DNA from 3 places in the Comamonas aquatilis genome. Region 1 is predicted to be linked to each of the others. Evidence: riboswitches for the same ligand, from Rfam matches in the RefSeq annotation. Region 1 holds a riboswitch; each other region holds the start of a gene.
What was found. A riboswitch is a leader RNA that binds a small molecule or an ion and turns the genes downstream of it on or off. The one in region 1 is predicted to bind cobalamin.

Region 1 (5,650 bases):
TCGATCTCTATAACTTTGATAGCAAAAATCCACTGTGTCTGAACGACTCGCCGTACTTTCCCAATATCTGTTGCCCAAGCAGGCGCTGACCGCTCTCATGGGTCGTTTGGCCCAGGCGCAGGCCGGTGGCTTGACCACATCCGTCATTCGCCGCTTTATTGCCCGTTACGGTGTGGACATGGGCGAAGCCGCCAATCCCGACCCTGCGGCCTATGCCACCTTCAACGAATTTTTCACGCGCGAACTCAAAGTTGGCGCACGGCCTCTGGCCCAGGCTGACTGGATTTGCCCTGTAGATGGTGCCATCAGCCAGTTCGGCCCCATCGAGGGCGAGCAGATTTTTCAGGCCAAAGGTCATCAATACAGTGCCACGGCGCTGGTGGGTGGCGATACAGCGCTGGCGCGCCAGTTCGACAACGGCAGCTTTGCCACGATCTACCTCAGCCCCAAGGATTACCACCGCATCCACATGCCTTGCGCCGGCCAGCTCAAGCGCATGATTTACGTGCCTGGCGAGCTGTTCTCGGTCAACCCCGCCACGGCGCGCGGAGTGCCCGGACTGTTTGCGCGCAATGAGCGTGTGGTCTGTGTGTTCGATACCGCGCACGGCCCCATGGTGCTGGTGCTGGTAGGTGCGACCATTGTGGGCAGCATGGCCACGGTCTGGCATGGCGTGGTCAACCCACCGCGCACGGGACATCTAAAGAGCTGGGATTACACCGGCGAGCAAGCCATTCATTTGGCCCAAGGCGAGGAGATGGGGCGCTTTCTGCTGGGCTCCACCGTGGTCTTGCTGTGGCCGCAAAGTGCGGGTTTGCAGTTCAACCCCGCATGGCAGCCGGCGGGCCCGGTGCGTTTGGGCCAGGTCATGGCAGATGCACAGGCAAAGATTCAATCTGCCATCGCCTGATCACTTGCATTGCCCATAAACGAAAAAGCCGTTGATGCTTCAAGCTTCAACGGCTTTTTGGGTTCAAGAGATGGCTGCGTGTTGCTAGCCCAGAAAGTGCAGCCTGAAATAGCAGGTTGCACAGGAATAAGGTGTCTGCAAACTCCACCGGACCGTCATCCTGAACCGGGGGTTCAGGGGGGCGAGGGCAGCCTGACGTTGGGTTCATCTGACGCGAGACGATCACGCTCATCAGGAAATTTACCAAGCCCGAGCTCATTGAGCATTGGTTCAAGGAAATATAAAGTCCGACAGGTCTGCAGACAGGAGTTATTTTACTTCGATTGATACTGCGTTTGCCACGAAGCGATGCATTTGTCGCAAGGATTGCGGGCTTTCACAAAAGCCTTGCATCGTCTTCTAAAGCTTTATCGAGCTTGAGCACCAGCTGCTCGGCCAGTTCCAGTTGGCGCTGTTGTTCAGCCTGCTGTTCCTGATTGAGCTGTTCGGTCTGGGTCGCGGCCTGCGTTTCAGCTGCGGCACCGCTCATATGTGTTTGTTGGGATGTCTGTTGGGCGTCGCGGTCCAGCACATCGAAAGCCATATTGAGTGCAGCCAGTACAGCTACACGCTCGCGAGAACGTACCTTGCCGCTGTCGCGGATGCCGGTCATGGCCTCATCCACGCGACGCACGGCTTCCAGCACGCGCTCTTGCTGACCTTCGGGGCAGGTCAGCATGTAGCTTTGCTGCAAAATTTGCACTTCGATCTGCTTCATGGGCGGGCGTCTGGTGGCAATGTCTGGGGAATCACTCGCCCTGGTTGGCGGGCAGGCGTTCGATCAGCGCGTCCACACGTGCGCGTGCAGCTTGCAGGCGCAGGCGCAGAGAGTCGCGCTCTTGGGTCAGGGCGGCAACTTGCTCGGTCAGCAGGGTGTTGGTGCGCTGAAGTTCTTCGTGGCGCACCATTAAACGTTCTACCCGCTCGGCAATGAGGTCAAGAGAAGTCTGGGGGATCATAGACTCGGCCATTGTAGGTCTTGCGGTCCGTAAATAAGTGCAGAAATCCGAGAGACTTTGTGCATGAAAGGCGGATGCAAGCTAAGTACACCTGAAACACGCGCGCATGGCTTTTCGGTTGGAGATTTTCCTCTACCAAAATCGTAGCGTGCAACACAGGTGCATAAAGCGCCAAATTCATTTATATAGTAAATAATCGTCAACGGGGTACTCTGATTGAAGGAGGCCGTGCAGTCAAAACTAATTAGAATGCGCCGCTGTTGGTGCTCGGAGTTGCTTTTCTGCGACCCCAGTTCAACGGGAAGCAGGGAGGTGAAGCCGCAAAGCGGTGCGATCCGTGCCTGCGCTGCCCCCGCAACGGTCAGCGAATAGATGCATGGCATCTCCTTTTCATCTTTGCCACTGGCGCTGCGCGTGCTGGGAAGGCTCGCAAAAGGACGTTTCGCTTAGCCCGGATACCGGCCAACGATGTGGATTGTCTGCCTTCAGCTGTGGGCACGTCTTTTTCCCAATTGCCAACGGGGAGGTTGGCGCCGGGTATCTATTGTTTTGTCGCTTCCCATGAGTTCGCAACACCAACCCCGATGCAAGACTGCATCCGTGGCCTCGCACGTGCACGCCAGCACGGCTTCCATTTTTCACCGTCCTTCCCTGGTGGCTGCTGCCATCAGCTGCATGTTGTCTGCGCCTGTGCTGGCTCAGCAAATCGCCTTGGCCGATACCGCAGCCATGGCCGAGACGGTGGTGACTGCCAACCGTATCGAACAGCCGCTGTCCGATCTGGTGGCGGATATGTCCATCGTGGACCGCGAGACCATCGAAACCAGTGGTGCGGCTGGCGTGGCCGATGTACTCTCGCGCCTGCCCGGTATCGAGATGGTGCGCAACGGCGGCCCTGGTGCCTCCACCAGCGTTTATTTGCGCGGAGCCGAGACCCGTTTTACGGCGGTCTATATCGACGGCGTGCGCGTCGATTCCCAATCGACCGGCGGCGCTTCCTGGCAGAACATTCCACTCGAGTCCATTGAGCGCATTGAAGTGTTGCGTGGCCCGGCGGCTGCCGTCTATGGTTCGGATGCGATTGGCGGCGTGGTGCAGATTTTCACCAAGCGGGGCGAGGGCAAGCCCAAGCCTTATATCGGCCTGGGCTGGGGCAGCCGCGGCACGGTGACGGCACAGACCGGCATCAGCGGCGGCCTCAATGGTTGGGATTACAGCCTGGGTGCATCGCATGCCAGCAGCAACGGCTTTAACGCCAAAACCTCGGCGGGCTTCAATCCAGATGCGGACGGCTATCGCAACAATGCCTTCAATGCCCGCATTGGCTACCAGATCTCGCCCAACCAGCGCGTGGAGGCCACAGCGCTGGAGAGTTACGTCAATTCCGGTTATGACGCGACCATATCAAAGAGTGCTCCTATTGCCGATGATCGCAGCATCAACAAGATGCAAACCCTGGGCCTGAACTGGCAAGCCAAGTGGAGCGATGTTTACAGCACCCGTTTGCAATACACACAGTCGCGCGATTACTACGCTACCAAGCCCTCGGTCTATGAAACCGACACGCGCTTGCACAACTATCTGTTCCAGAACGAATGGAAGCTGGGCGCCTCCACCCTGACTGCGGCGTTGGAGCGTCGTGAGGACAGCTTGGTCAACGGCAATATCGACCGCACGCGTTCGCAAAACGCCCTGGCTCTGGGCTACGGTCTGCGTGCCGGCAAGCACACGCTGCAACTCAATGCACGCCATGATCGCGATAGCGAGTTTGGCGGCAACACCACGGGCAGTGCCGCCTATGGCTATGAGTTCATGCCGAACTGGCGAGCCACGGCATCGGCGGGCACGGCTTTCCGCGCACCCACGCTGTATCAGCGCTTCAGCATGTATGGCGATTCCTCGCTGCAGCCCGAGAAGGGACGCAATGTGGAGCTGGGCCTGAAATGGGGGAAGGGCAGCAATAGTTTCTCGGCCACGGCCTATCGCAACAATCTCTCCAATCTCATCAACTATGTGAGCAACACCGGTGCATGCCCGGGCAATAACGGTCAGTTCGGCGGCTGCTATGCCAACGTGGCCAATGCCCGCTATAAAGGCATTACCCTGGCTGCCACCACCCGCGTGGGCGTGGTGAATCTGCAGGGCTCGGTGGACTTCCAGAATCCGCGCGATACGGACAAGGACTTGCAGCTGGCACGTCGCTCCAAGCGCCATGCCAGCCTTTCGGCCGACACCTTGGTGGCGGGCTGGAGGCTGGGTGCCCAGATGCAGACATCGGGAAAGCGCTTTGACGATGCGGCCAACAAGTTTGAGCTGGGCGGCTACACCTTGTGGCATCTGACGGCGCAAAAGGAGCTGACACGCAACTGGAGTCTGGTGGCACGCATCAACAACCTCACCGACAAGCGCTATGAGCTGGCCCGCACCTACGCCACAGAGGGCCGCAGCGGCTATGTGGGCGTGAAGTGGACGGCCAACTGAGCGGGCTTGCAGTCCTTATTGCTTTCATATGCTGAGCACCACCTCCTCGTCTGATGCAGCAGGGCAGCCTGTGCGCTGTCCTGCCTTGCTGATCACTGCCCCGGCCTCAGGCCAGGGCAAGACCACGCTGACTGCGGCCCTGGCGCGTTTGCATGCGCGCCAGGGCCGCAAGGTCAGGGTGTTCAAATGCGGGCCGGATTTTCTGGACCCTTACTGGCATGAACTGGCCACGGGTGCGCCTGTGCACTCGCTGGATCTGTGGATGACGGGTGAGGCCGATGTGCGTGAACGGCTGCACGCTGCGGCGCAGGAGGCCGATCTCATCCTCATCGAAGGCGTGATGGGCCTGTTTGACGGCAGCCCCAGCGCGGCAGATCTGGCGCGACTGCTGGGTCTGCCCATGCTGGCAGTGGTCGATGCGTCAGCCATGGCCGGCACCTTCGGCGCACTGGCCTATGGCTTGCAGCATTATCAAAGCGGCTTGCGCTGGGCGGGCTTTATGGCCAATCGCGTGGCGACCAGCCACCATGCCGATTTGCTGCGCCAGGGCCTGCGCGAGCCCGAGCTGTGGCAGGGCGCGTTGGCTGCCATCAGCCTGGGAGCGACAGGCCATGTCAAAGGCGCGGCGCTGTTGCCCGAGCGGCATCTGGGCCTGGTGGCTGCGCACGAGCTGCAGGATGCGCTGCAGCGCCTGGATGCAGCGGCCGATGCCCTGGCGCAAATTCCTCTGGGCCAACGACCATGGCACGCGGACGAAGTCGGCGACTCTGTGACCGGCAGCTGGCAAGACTGGGCCGTGGAGTTTTCGGCTCCCGAACCTGCTGACGCAGCTGCGCCGGCTTTGCAGCCCTGGTTGCAAGGCCGCACGATTGCCGTGGCGCGCGATGCCGCCTTTGCCTTTATCTACCCGGCCAACTTGGACTGTCTGCGCGCCATGGGGGCGCAGCTGGTATTTTTCTCTCCGCTGGCCGGTGATGATTTGCCCGCCTGCGATGCGCTGTGGCTGCCCGGCGGCTACCCCGAGCTGCATGCCAAAACCCTGGCCAGCAACACCGGCCTGCGCCAAAGTCTTGCGCAGCACCTGGCGGCGGCCAAGCCCGTCTGGGCAGAATGCGGCGGTATGCTTGCCCTGTGCCAGTCGGTGGTCGGCCATGATGGCGCCGAGCAGGAGCTGTGGGATTTGCTGCCTGGCAAGGTCATCATGCAAAAGCGCCTGGCCGGCCTGGGCATGCAGCAGTTGCAAATCGATGAAACCGTCATG
Region 2 (5,650 bases), on a different contig from region 1:
TTTCCTGGATTGCCGGGGAGTTGGGATGGTCTCAGGAGCATAGCCATTGCCTTGGTTTGCACGCCAGACCTATGGAGACACTGAGACCGCTGCTGACCGACGGCGAGCGCTTCATCTGCCTGCTGCGCGATGGGCCGGCTGCGCACCGTCTGGCATCTTGGTTGTGTGAACAGGGCTGGGGCCGCAGCCCCATGTGGCTGGTGTCAAATGCTGGCAGCGCGGAGCAAAGCATTCGCAGTGCATCGGCTGAGCAATTGCTTGGGCAGCTGCGCGACGAACCGGCCAGCGCCCCTGTGGCGGCCGCCTTTGAAGCACGCGGCGGTCAGGGACTGGTGCAGGTTCCAGGCCGCAGCGTGGACATGTTTGTGCATGACGGGCAGATCACCAAGAGTCCTGTGCGGGCCATGACCCTGGCTGCGCTTGCACCGCGCAAGGGCGAGTGTCTGTGGGATTTAGGGGCGGGATCCGGCTCGGTGTCGATTGAATGGTGTCTGGCCGGTGGAGAGGCCGTCTGCGTGGAGCAACATGCCGCGCGGGTTGTCGGCATTGCGCAGAACGCTCAGCGATATGCGGTTGGGCTGAAGGTGATTCATGGCGCCTCTCTGACCTCGCTGGATGCATTGAGTCCGCAGCCGCAGGCCGTGTTTGTCGGTGGGGGTTTTGATATGGACTTGTTCAACGCTTTGCGCAGCCGTTTGCGTGGGCCCTGGCGACTGGTGGTGAATGCCGTGGCGCTGCAGACGCAGGCACTTCTGATGGAATTGCATCGCGAGCATGGAGGGCAGCTGCTGCAGCTGCAGTGGAGCGAAGCCCAGCCTCTGGGACGCATGCAGTCGTGGAACATTTCCAGACCTCTGGTCCAGTGGGTGTGGAGCGCATGATGGCGCTGATCGCTGGCTGGGGGTTTCGGGCCGGTGCGCTGCAGCAGTCTTTCAGCGATTGCTGGGAGCAGGCATGTCAAGCGCTGGCGGCATCCGAGCTGACGGACAGCAACTGGACCCATGCCGTATTGGCGTCCAGGCTGCATACCCCTGCCTGGCCTGAATTGAAGCGCTGGGCCGCGTCGGCAACACCACATGCAGATTTTTGGATGTGCGAGGAAGCCAGCATTCGACAGGTCAATACCGACTCTGTCTCTTTGCGCATTGAGCAGCGTTTTGGCGTCGGCAGCGTGTCCGAGGCCTTGGCCATCTGCGGCGCCGAGCAGTTGGCAGGCAGCGCCGCAAAGCATGCAGAGCTTTTGGCAGATCACAGTCCTAAGCGTAGGCATATGCATGAAGCCGTCCACCTGGTCTTGCCGCGCATGGTGTCGGCCGACCGGCATGCAACGCTGGCGATTGCCCACTGCATGCCGGCTTCTTATTCAATGAAAACAGGAGTTCTTTCTTGACAGTTCACTTTATAGGCGCCGGCCCGGGCGCTGCAGATCTGATCACGGTGCGTGGGCGTGATCTTTTGGCCTCCTGCCCTGTGTGTCTGTATGCGGGCTCGCTGGTCCCCGCGGAGTTGCTGGCGCATTGCCCCGAGGGCGTGCGCCTGGTCAACACGGCACCCATGTCGCTTCAGGACATCGTCGCGGAAATGCAGAAAGCCCATGAGCAGGGTCTGGATGTGGCCCGCTTGCACTCGGGCGACCTCAGCATCTGGTCGGCCATGGGCGAGCAGCTGCGTAGCCTGCGCGAGCATCAGATTCCTTATACGGTGACGCCTGGTGTGCCGTCCTTTAGCGCAGCGGCTGCAGCGCTTGGCGCGGAGTTGACGCTGCCGGGCTCCTGCCAGTCCGTCGTACTGACCCGGACCTCGGGGCGAGCCTCCAGCATGCCTAGCGGAGAGGCGCTGGCAGCTTTTGCCGCCACAGGGGCGGTGCTGGCCATTCATCTTTCGGTGCATGTGGCAGAGCAAGTGCAGCAGGAACTGCTGGAGCATTACGGCGCCGATTGCCCGGCAGCCATTGTCTGGCGAGCCTCCTGGCCGGATGAGGTCATTGTGCGTACCTGTGTGGGGGAGATTGCTGCAGCGGCGCAGACCAATGCCTTGCAGCGCAGTGCCTTGATTCTGGTGGGACGGACCTTGAGCCAGGAAGGTTTCGGGCTCAGCCGTCTTTATGCCGACGACTATGACCGGCGTTACCGTCCTCGCGGCGAGGAGCCCCGTTTTCCCGCTGGCGCTGAGGGGATCTGATGCTGGAGCTGTTTCTGATCGGAATCGGCACCGGCAACCCCGACCACATAACGCGCGAGGCAGAGAAGGCGATACGCCAGGCCGATCTGATCCTGCTGCCGCACAAGGAGGACAACAAGGCCGAACTGGCGCAAGTGCGGATGACGCTTTTGCAACATCTGTGCATGGACTCGAGTCGTATTGCGCACTTCGATATGCCTGTGCGCCGCCAGCAAGGGGACGACTACGATCAGCAGGTCAATGAATGGCATGACGCCATCGCTGAGCGCTGGAGGGCGTGTTTATCTACCCACCTGCCTGCGGGCCATGGGCATGAGTCTGGGCATGAGCGAGGTCGTGTGGCCTTGCTGGTTTGGGGCGATCCCGCCTTGTATGACAGCACTTTGCGCATTGCTTCGCGTCTGGGCTTGGCCAAGTCGCAGGTAAAGGTGGTGCCCGGCATCACATCGATGCAGGTCTTGTGCAGCGCGCATGGTATAGCGCTCAACGATATCGGAGCGCCGTTTTTGGTGACCACCGGCCGCCAGCTGCGCGAGGCAGCCTGGCCGGCAGGCGTTGATACGCTTGTTGTCATGCTGGACGGCCAATGCTCTTACGAACAGGTGGCCGAGCCCGATGTCGATATTTTCTGGGGCGCCTATCTGGGCATGCCGCAGCAAATCCTGATGCAGGGGCGGCTGGTGCAGGTCAAGGCTGACATCAGTGCCAGGCGGCAGCAAGCTCGTCAGCAGCACGGCTGGATCATGGATATTTATTTGCTGCGCAGGCGTAGTTGACGCGATTCATCAAGGGCAGGCCCGTGCTCTCACATGGAGGCTGCTAGCATCGCCAAAAAATGATGGGTTCATAAAACTGGCTGCTGACGTGGCACAGGCTCTATGGAGTGGCGTTCTCTTACCTTGAAAAATATGAATGTCGAGCGTGCAATCGGGAATCTTTCGCCTGACACGGATAGAATCCGCAACGCTAATCAATTAGCAAACCAACTTCAGGTGCTTGCATGAAGATGCGAGTGAAACGGGAACAAGGTAAGGGCCGAAAAGCCTGAGTCCTTGGCTGCCCCCGCAACGGTAGACAGAAAAAATCTGAAGAAGTCCGGATATCTCCAGACTTCAGCCACTGAGCGCTGCTGATCCAACTTTGTTTGGATTGGCTGCTTGGGAAGGTCAGATCTGCTTTATTTGAACCATAAAGAATTCTGTGAGCCCGGAGACCGGCCTGGAGCTGATGGCGGTGCGCTTTGCGCATCTTTCTCACAACTGTCTGCGGGGTGTGGACGGCAGCCTTATTGCGCTTGTCGTCCTGCGGCGACTGGTTGTTATGTGTGCGGCCTTCACATCAGGCGGTATGAGCTTCCGAAGCTATGCCTCACACAACAATGCGCTCGAATGCGCGTGCTCTTCATTCCTACTCCACCCGTTTTGCGTTGACTGCCAGCTGCGCGGCAGTGCAATTGCTGGCCGCGATGCCTAGCTTGGCCATTGCCGACGCGACTTTGCCGGAAGTCACCGTCAAAGACGATAGAGAACTGCCCCAGCTGCAGCTCAATCAGACAACGCGCTCCGGCTCCTATGTGGCCGTTCCCGTCAAGGACTTGCCTGCCAGCCTGGATTCTGTTTCTTCCGAGCAAATCACAGAACGTGCCGATGCCGCCGTGGTGGATGCTGTCAGTCGTACCGTGGGACTGACGGCCACCAGCTCCCCTGGCAATGGCGGTCTGTCTTTCGCCAGCCGTGGTTTCAACGGCGTCAATTCGGTGGGTGTGGCCGAAGATGGAATCATGCTGGGCGTTGCTGCCGGCACGACGACCTATCCGCATGACAGCTGGGGCTATGAGCGCTTTGATGTGCTGCGCGGCCCGGGGTCGTTGATGTATGGCAGCGGCACCATGGGCGCAACAGTGAACGCCGTGCGCAAGCAGCCAAGCCGCGAGCGCTCTGTGGAAGCCATGGTCGGCGCCGGTTCGAATGGCAGCGCGCGCGCCGGCATAGGCGCAACAGGCTCCATAGGCCAGGAATGGAGCTACCGTGTTGATCTGTATGGCGAACGTAGCGATGGCGAACGCGACCTTGGCAGGAGCGACAGCAAGAAAATCATGAGTGCGCTGCGCTGGCAGCCCAGCGCAGATTTGCGCGTGGACTTGACGGCAGATATCAGCGATCAAAAACCTGAACGCTATTTCGGCACGCCGGTGGTGGATGGCCGTCTGGCCACCGAATTGCGCGACAAGAATTTCAACTTTCTCGATAGCGATATCCGTCTCAAGGACAAGCGCTTCAAGGCCAAGGTGGAGTGGCAGCCTAGTGAAGCGGTGACGCTGCGCAACGAGCTCTATCACTTCAAGGCCGATCGGCACTGGAAAAATATAGAGGGCTATGACTACGACCGCGCAGCGGGCACGATTGCACGCTATGACTATCTGGAAATCGGTCACGATCTGGAGCAGACGGGCAACCGCCTGGGGGTGGTCTTCAAACCCGGCCGTCACCAGATAGCCGCGGGTTGGGATATTTCCGAGGCCCGGTTTATCGCTCTCAACAACTCGCCTTATAGCGGCGATTCGGTGGTCTCTGCCTGGAATACCTCCAATGGTTATTGGGACAGCCCGGATGTGTACAAGGCACGGGTCGAGTCCAAGATTCGGCAGAACGCTTTCTACGTGGAGGATGTCTGGAAACTCAGCGAGCAATGGCAGCTGATGGCTGGTCTGCGCAGAGATATGTATGACTTTGACCGCAAGGATCTGATCAGCAGCGCCACTCTGGATAAATCTCTGGGCGGCACTTCCTGGCGCCTGGGCGCAAGCTATCGCATCAATGAAAGCACCAATGTTTATGCGCAGATGAGTACCGGGCATGATCCGGTGACCAGTCTGCTGTCCCTGAATAAATCCAACTCGGGCTTCAGCCTGACCAAGGGGCGGCAGATCGAGCTGGGTCTCAAACAGCAACTGGGCAATGGCCGTGGGGAGTGGACGGTGGCGGTGTTTGATATCGCCAAGAAAGACATCATCACCCGTGACCCGAGTCGCCCAGCAGAGTCTGTTCAAGGCGGCAAGCAGTCATCCAAGGGCGTGGAGTTCACTACGGCACTCAATGCCACAAAATCTTTGCGCTTTGAAGGCAATCTGGCCTACGTGGACGCGCAGTTTGATGAGTTGCGCGAAGGAGGCTCCGGCATCAGCCGTGCAGGTAATCGTCCGGCGAACATTCCTCAATATTCCGCCAATCTATGGGCTCACTACAGCGTGAGCGACTGGCGCGCATCGTTGGGCCTGCGTCATGTGGGCAGCCGCTTCAATGACAATGCCAACACCTCGGTTTTGCCTGGCTATACGGTGGCGGATGCTGTGCTGAGCTGGCAGCTCAACCCCAAAACCCGTTTGAGTCTCGTGGGGCGTAATCTGACCAACAAGACCTATGCCGCATCTGCTTATGGCAGCACGCAATGGCTGCTGGGCAATCGCCGC
Region 3 (5,650 bases), on a different contig from region 1:
AACCCCTTCTCGGCCCTGTCGGGTGCCAAGCCCGTGCTCAAGAGCTCGGAGCATTTCTTCTTCAAGCTCTCGGACCCGCGCTGCGTGGAGTTCCTGACCGAGTGGACCCAGGACGGCAAGCATGTGCAGCCCGAAGTGGCCGCCAAGATCAAGGAATGGTTTGGCGTGCGCACCAACCCCGATGGCACGACCAGCGAAGGCCTGGGTGACTGGGACATCTCGCGCGATGCGCCTTACTTCGGCATCGAGATTCCCGATGCGCCGGGCAAGTACTTCTATGTCTGGCTGGATGCGCCCGTGGGCTATCTGGCATCGCTCAAGGAATTGCTGACCCGCCGTGGCGAGAACTTTGACGCCTATATGGCCGACCCCGATCTGGAGCAGTACCACTTCATCGGCAAGGACATCATCACCTTCCACACGCTGTTCTGGCCGGCCATGCTGAAGTTCAGCGGCCGCAAGACGCCGACCAAGATCTGCGTGCACGGCTTCATGACCGTGAACAACGGCGAAAAGATGAGCAAGAGCCGCGGTACGGGCTTGGATCCGCTCAAGTATCTGTCGCTGCAAATGAACCCCGAGTGGCTACGCTACTACCTGGGCGCCAAGCTCAACGGCAAGAACGAAGATATCGACTTCAACCCCGAAGACTTCATGCTGCGCGTCAACTCCGATCTGATCGGCAAGTACGTGAACATCGCTTCGCGCGCCGCCGGTTTCCTCACCAAGCGTTTTGGCGGCAAGCTGACCCAGATCAGCGAAGACGGCCAGACCCTGCTGGCGGCGCTGCGCGAACAGCAGACAGCCATCGTCGCCGCCTACGAGGCCCGCGACACGGCCCGCGCCGCGCGCGAGATCATGCTGCTGTGCGATCGCGTCAACAGCTATGTGGACGCCAACAAGCCCTGGGAGCTGGCCAAGAAGGAAGGCATGGAAGCGCGCCTGCACGATGTGTGCACGACCTGCATCGAAGCCTTCCGCATCCTGACCATTTATCTGCAGCCCATTTTGCCCAGCGTGGCCGCCGAAGTGTCCAACTTCCTGATCGTGCCGCCCGAAAGCTTTGGCGATGTGGCCAAGCCTCTGGGAGAAGGCCACCAGATCGGCGAGTACAAGCATTTGATGCAGCGCGTCGACCCCAAGCAGCTGGAAGCGCTGTTTGAAGCTCCCGCAGGTCAGGCCGCTCCTGCTGCCGCTCCGGCAAAGGCCGAGAAAAAGGCGGCCAAGAAGGCCGAACCCGTGATCGACCCCAACGCCCCGGGCGGCGAGCCGCTGGCCGAAACCATCAGCATCGACGACTTTGCCAAAGTCGATCTGCGCATTGCCAAGATTCTCGAATGCAAGAGCGTGGAAGGCTCGACCAAGCTGCTGCAACTGACGCTGGATGTGGGCGAAAAGGACGAGAACGGCCAGCCCAAAACCCGCAATGTGTTCAGCGGCATCAGCAGCATGTACAACCCCGAGCAGCTGCAAGGCAAGCTGACCGTGATGGTGGCCAATCTGGCCCCGCGCAAGATGAAGTTCGGCCTGTCCGAAGGCATGGTACTGGCCGCCAGCCATGCCGACGAAAAGGCAAACCCCGGCATCTATGTGCTGGAACCTTTCCCTGGTGCCGCTCCCGGCATGCGGATTCACTGATGCCATCCCCCCTGAGGCGCTTTGCGCCTTCCCCCAAGGGGGACGACACCTTCGCCGCGAGGCGGCGGGGCCGCCTTAGGCTCTGGCTCGGTGTCTCCTCGCTGGGGCGTGCTTTGTCGAGCTCCTGCAGGCCATGGCTTGCAGGGGCTTTTTTATGCCTGCTATCCCTGTCTGGCTGCGCCGTGGTGGCCGTGGCGGGCACGGCCGTAAGCATCACAGCAGGGGCTGTGGGCCTGGCCGCCGATGCGGCGATTGGCACGGTCAAAATCGTGGGCAAAGGCGTGGGCAAGGCTGCAGACGCCGCGCTGGACGACGAACCTGCCGATTGAATGACGGCGAGCGCAGCTGCGTATAGCCACAAGGCCAACACGTTATACTGCGCCCGTTTTGAAGCGGGTTGACCGGCTGGCCATGCATGGCCGCTGCCAGCCCTTCATTGCGACAACAGGTGCCCAGGCTTAGGCCACGGGTTCAACGGGAACAGGGTGAAAATCCCTGGCTGCCCCCGCAACGGTCAGCAGATAAACCATTTCCACGCCCCCAGGGGCAAACCACTGATGTCCTACGTGGCCTCCCAGCGAGGTGCGCGGCGACATTGGGAAGGTGAAATGGCAGGCATCACGCCATCTGCGAGCCCGGATACCGGCCTGTTGAGCACCGTGCCCCTGGGGAAGCCCCCGGCGTGCGGTATTTGCAACGACCGTCTGCGGGGAGCAGAAGTGGCTGCTTCCCTGCCCGGCGGTCAAAAAGCGCTGCAGCAAGGCCTGGGCATGTCACCTGCAGGCAGATGGTCAGCACTTTGTTGACCTCCATGAACCACCCTGACTTTGCAGCCAGAGCCCCTTCTCTCCATCCCATCGCTGCTGCGGCATTCCTGACCTGCCTGAGCGCGCTGTCCGCCACACCGGCCCTGGCCAGCGATGCCGACACGCCCGCGTCCGAAGCCGCCATCACCTTGCCCGCCGTCCATGTCACGGCATCGCCCGAAGGCGCACTGGGTCTGTCCCTGCCTTCCACCTCCGGCAGCCGGACCGGCATTGCCACACTCGACCTTCCTGCCAGCCTGGACCATGTGAACAGCGATACCTGGCAGGAGCGCGGCGACTCGCGCATGGCCGACATCATCGGCCGCACCGTGGGCATGACGCCGCTGTCGGCCACCAGCTACAACAGCCTGTCCTTCAGCACGCGCGGCTTCACCGGCACCAACTCCGTGGGCATTGCCGAGGACGGCGTGCGCCTGGGCGTGGCCTCGTCGACCACACCCTACCCCGCCAACAGCTGGGGCTATGAGCGGGTGGAAGTGCTGCGGGGACCAGCTTCCATCGTCTATGGCTCGGGTACCGTGGGAGCCACGGCCAATGTGGTGCGCAAGCAGCCCACGCGCGAGACGGTGCGCGAGGTACTGCTCGGTGCCGGCTCGCATGGTTCGGCCAAGCTGGGCCTGGGCATGGGTGGCGCACTCAGCGAGACCCTGAGCTACCGGGTGGACGCCTATGGTCACTACACCAACGGCGAGCACGATATGAGCCGCGCCAGCGGCGGCAAGCTGATGAGCACGCTGCGCTGGCAACCCACGGCCGCGCTGCGCGTGGAGCTGCTGGCCGATGTCAGCGACGAAAAGCCCGCCCGCTACTTCGGCACGCCCACCTTGAACGGCGCCATCGTGCCCGAGCTGCTGGGCCGCAACTTCAACACCGACGACAGCACCATCCGCATCAAGGACAAGCGCGTGCGCGCCCGGGCGCAGTACCAGATCAACGATGAGCTGAGCGTGAGCAACGAGCTCTATCACTTCAAGGCCGACCGCTACTGGCGCAATATCGAGGCCTACCGCTACAACCCGGCGGCCCAGACCATCACCCGCAGCGACTATATCGAGCTGACACACGATCTGGAGCAGGCCGGCAACCGCCTGGAATCCAAGCTCAAGGCCGGCGCCCACCAGCTGGTTGTGGGCTGGGAAGTGAGCCGAGCCAAATTCGGCTATGCCTCGTCCGGCTTTGACTACTCCACCACGATGCCCGTGAATGCCACCTATCACGGCTGGGACAACACCAGCGCCATGATCCCGCGCTTTACCACGGCAGCCACCACGCATGACTTCTACGCCGAAGACGCCTGGACGCTCAGCGAGCGCTGGCTGCTGCTGGCCGGCATACGCCGCGACCTGACGGACTTCAACAGGAACGACCTGATCGGAACCGGCTCGTTTGGCAAGAACTTGGGCGGCACCGCCTGGCGCCTGGGCCTGACGCACAAGCTCAATGCGCAGACCAGCTTGTACGGCCAGGTCTCCCAAGGCCATGACCCTGTCACCAATGTGCTGACGCTGAACCTGGCCAATCGCGATTACAAGCTGACCACGGCGCGCCAGATCGAAGTCGGCATGAAGCAGCAGTTCGGCCAAGGTCTGGGCGAGTGGACGGCGGCGGCCTACCGCATCGAGAAGAAAGACATCATCACCCGCGATCCGAACAACAGCCTGCTGTCGGTGCAAGGCGGCAAGCAGCATTCGCAAGGCCTGGAGCTGAGCACGGTGCTGCGCCTGTCGCCCAGCTGGCGCCTGGAAGGCAATTACGCCTTTGTCGATGCCAAATACGACCAGTTGATCGAAGCCGGCGGCGCTGACCGCTCCGGCAATCGCCCCAGCAACGTGGCGCGCAACACCGCCAATCTGTGGACCCACTACACCACCCACAGCAGCATCGGCCGCTGGCAGGCATCGCTGGGCGCGCGCGCCGTGGGCAGCCGCTTTGCCGACAACGCCAATACGGCCGTCAGCGGCGGCTACACCGTCTGGGATGCGGCTTTGAGCTGGCGCCCCCAGCCCGGCAGCACCTACCGCCTGACGGTGCGCAATCTCGGCGACAAGCTCTATACCTACTCGGCGGTGTCGAACGCCAGGGCTTCTCAGGCCTATCCGGGCGAGGGACGTCGTCTTGATCTGACGGCCGAATTCACGTTCTGAACGCAGTAGCAAAAGCCATAGCTAGCAGCGCATGAAATTCCTCAACTTCATGCATAAAACCCATTGAAAACGAGAATACACATGCGCTGTCAGCTTCCATTTTTGAAGAAGGTATTCCCCTCTCGCCTGACCCTCGCCACGGGCTTGGCCCTGGCCTGCGCTTTGCTTGCGGCCTGCTCGCAGCGGCAAGAGACGCCGCCGGACCAGGCGGCCGTCAGCGTGGCCCCGGTCACGGTGCCGGTCTGCGGCCAGCCCGTGAGCTATGACCGCGTGCCGCAGCGCGCTGTCACCCACGGCATCAACATTACCGAGATGTTTCTGGCACTGGGACTGGCCGACCGTCTGGTGGGCTATGGCGGCCTGCGCGACATCCAGCGCCTGCCGCCAGCCATGCAGGCGCAGCTGGCCCGGGTGCCCGATCTGTCTAACCAGAACATGAATCTGGAAACCCTGCTGAATGCCCAGCCGGACTTTGTCTTCAGCGGCTGGTCCTATGGTTTTCGCGATGGCCAGATCACTCCGCAGCAATTGCAGGAGCTGGGCATTGCCAGCTATGTGCTGACCGAGTCCTGCATACGCAAGGTCGCGCGTGAGCGCGTATCGCTGCAAGACACTTTCGACGACCTGCTCCATCTGGGCCGCATTTTCCGCATCGACGCACAGGCACAAGCCCTGGTGAACGGCCAGCGCGCCGAGCTGGAGCAGATCGCCCAGGCCTTGCAGGGCATGGCCAGACAGCCCTCGGTTTTCCTCTACGACAGCGGCACCGACATCCCGGTCACCGCAGGCCGCTATGCCATGCCCCACGCCATGATCGAAGCGGCCGGCGGCCGCAACATCTTTGCGGACCTGCCCAGCAGTTGGACGCGGGGCAACTGGGAGGACGTGATCGAGCGCAATCCGGACTGGATTGTCATCGTGAACAACGACAGACCCACACCCGATGGCAAAAAGCAGTTTCTGCTGAACAAGCCCGAGCTGGCCCACCTCACCGCCATACGCGAACGCAACTTCGTGCTGCTGGACTTTGCCGCAGCCACC

Region 2: linked by a shared signal. The riboswitch ahead of ACNAZA_RS09570 (TonB-dependent receptor) and the one ahead of ACNAZA_RS08220 (TonB-dependent receptor domain-containing protein) in region 1 are both predicted to bind cobalamin.
Region 3: linked by a shared signal. The riboswitch ahead of ACNAZA_RS14405 (TonB-dependent receptor) and the one ahead of ACNAZA_RS08220 (TonB-dependent receptor domain-containing protein) in region 1 are both predicted to bind cobalamin.

Annotation. Positions count from the first base shown of each region.
Region 1 is NZ_CBCSIW010000004.1:289,854-295,503, forward strand. Features, by position in the region: gene asd (archaetidylserine decarboxylase) at 35-910, shown strand; gene ACNAZA_RS08210 (cell division protein ZapA) at 1,287-1,667, opposite strand; gene ACNAZA_RS08215 (DUF904 domain-containing protein) at 1,699-1,908, opposite strand; cobalamin riboswitch at 2,153-2,389, shown strand; gene ACNAZA_RS08220 (TonB-dependent receptor domain-containing protein) at 2,470-4,389, shown strand; gene ACNAZA_RS08225 (cobyrinate a,c-diamide synthase) at 4,418-5,650, shown strand, end outside.
Region 2 is NZ_CBCSIW010000005.1:242,651-248,300, forward strand. Features, by position in the region: gene cbiT (precorrin-6Y C5,15-methyltransferase (decarboxylating) subunit CbiT) at 1-881, shown strand, start outside; gene ACNAZA_RS09555 (cobalamin biosynthesis protein) at 878-1,390, shown strand; gene cobM (precorrin-4 C(11)-methyltransferase) at 1,387-2,181, shown strand; gene cobF (precorrin-6A synthase (deacetylating)) at 2,181-2,957, shown strand; cobalamin riboswitch at 3,155-3,417, shown strand; gene ACNAZA_RS09570 (TonB-dependent receptor) at 3,545-5,650, shown strand, end outside.
Region 3 is NZ_CBCSIW010000012.1:29,041-34,690, reverse strand. Features, by position in the region: gene metG (methionine--tRNA ligase) at 1-1,638, shown strand, start outside; gene ACNAZA_RS14410 (hypothetical protein) at 1,752-1,967, shown strand; cobalamin riboswitch at 2,068-2,303, shown strand; gene ACNAZA_RS14405 (TonB-dependent receptor) at 2,450-4,609, shown strand; gene ACNAZA_RS14400 (ABC transporter substrate-binding protein) at 4,691-5,650, shown strand, end outside.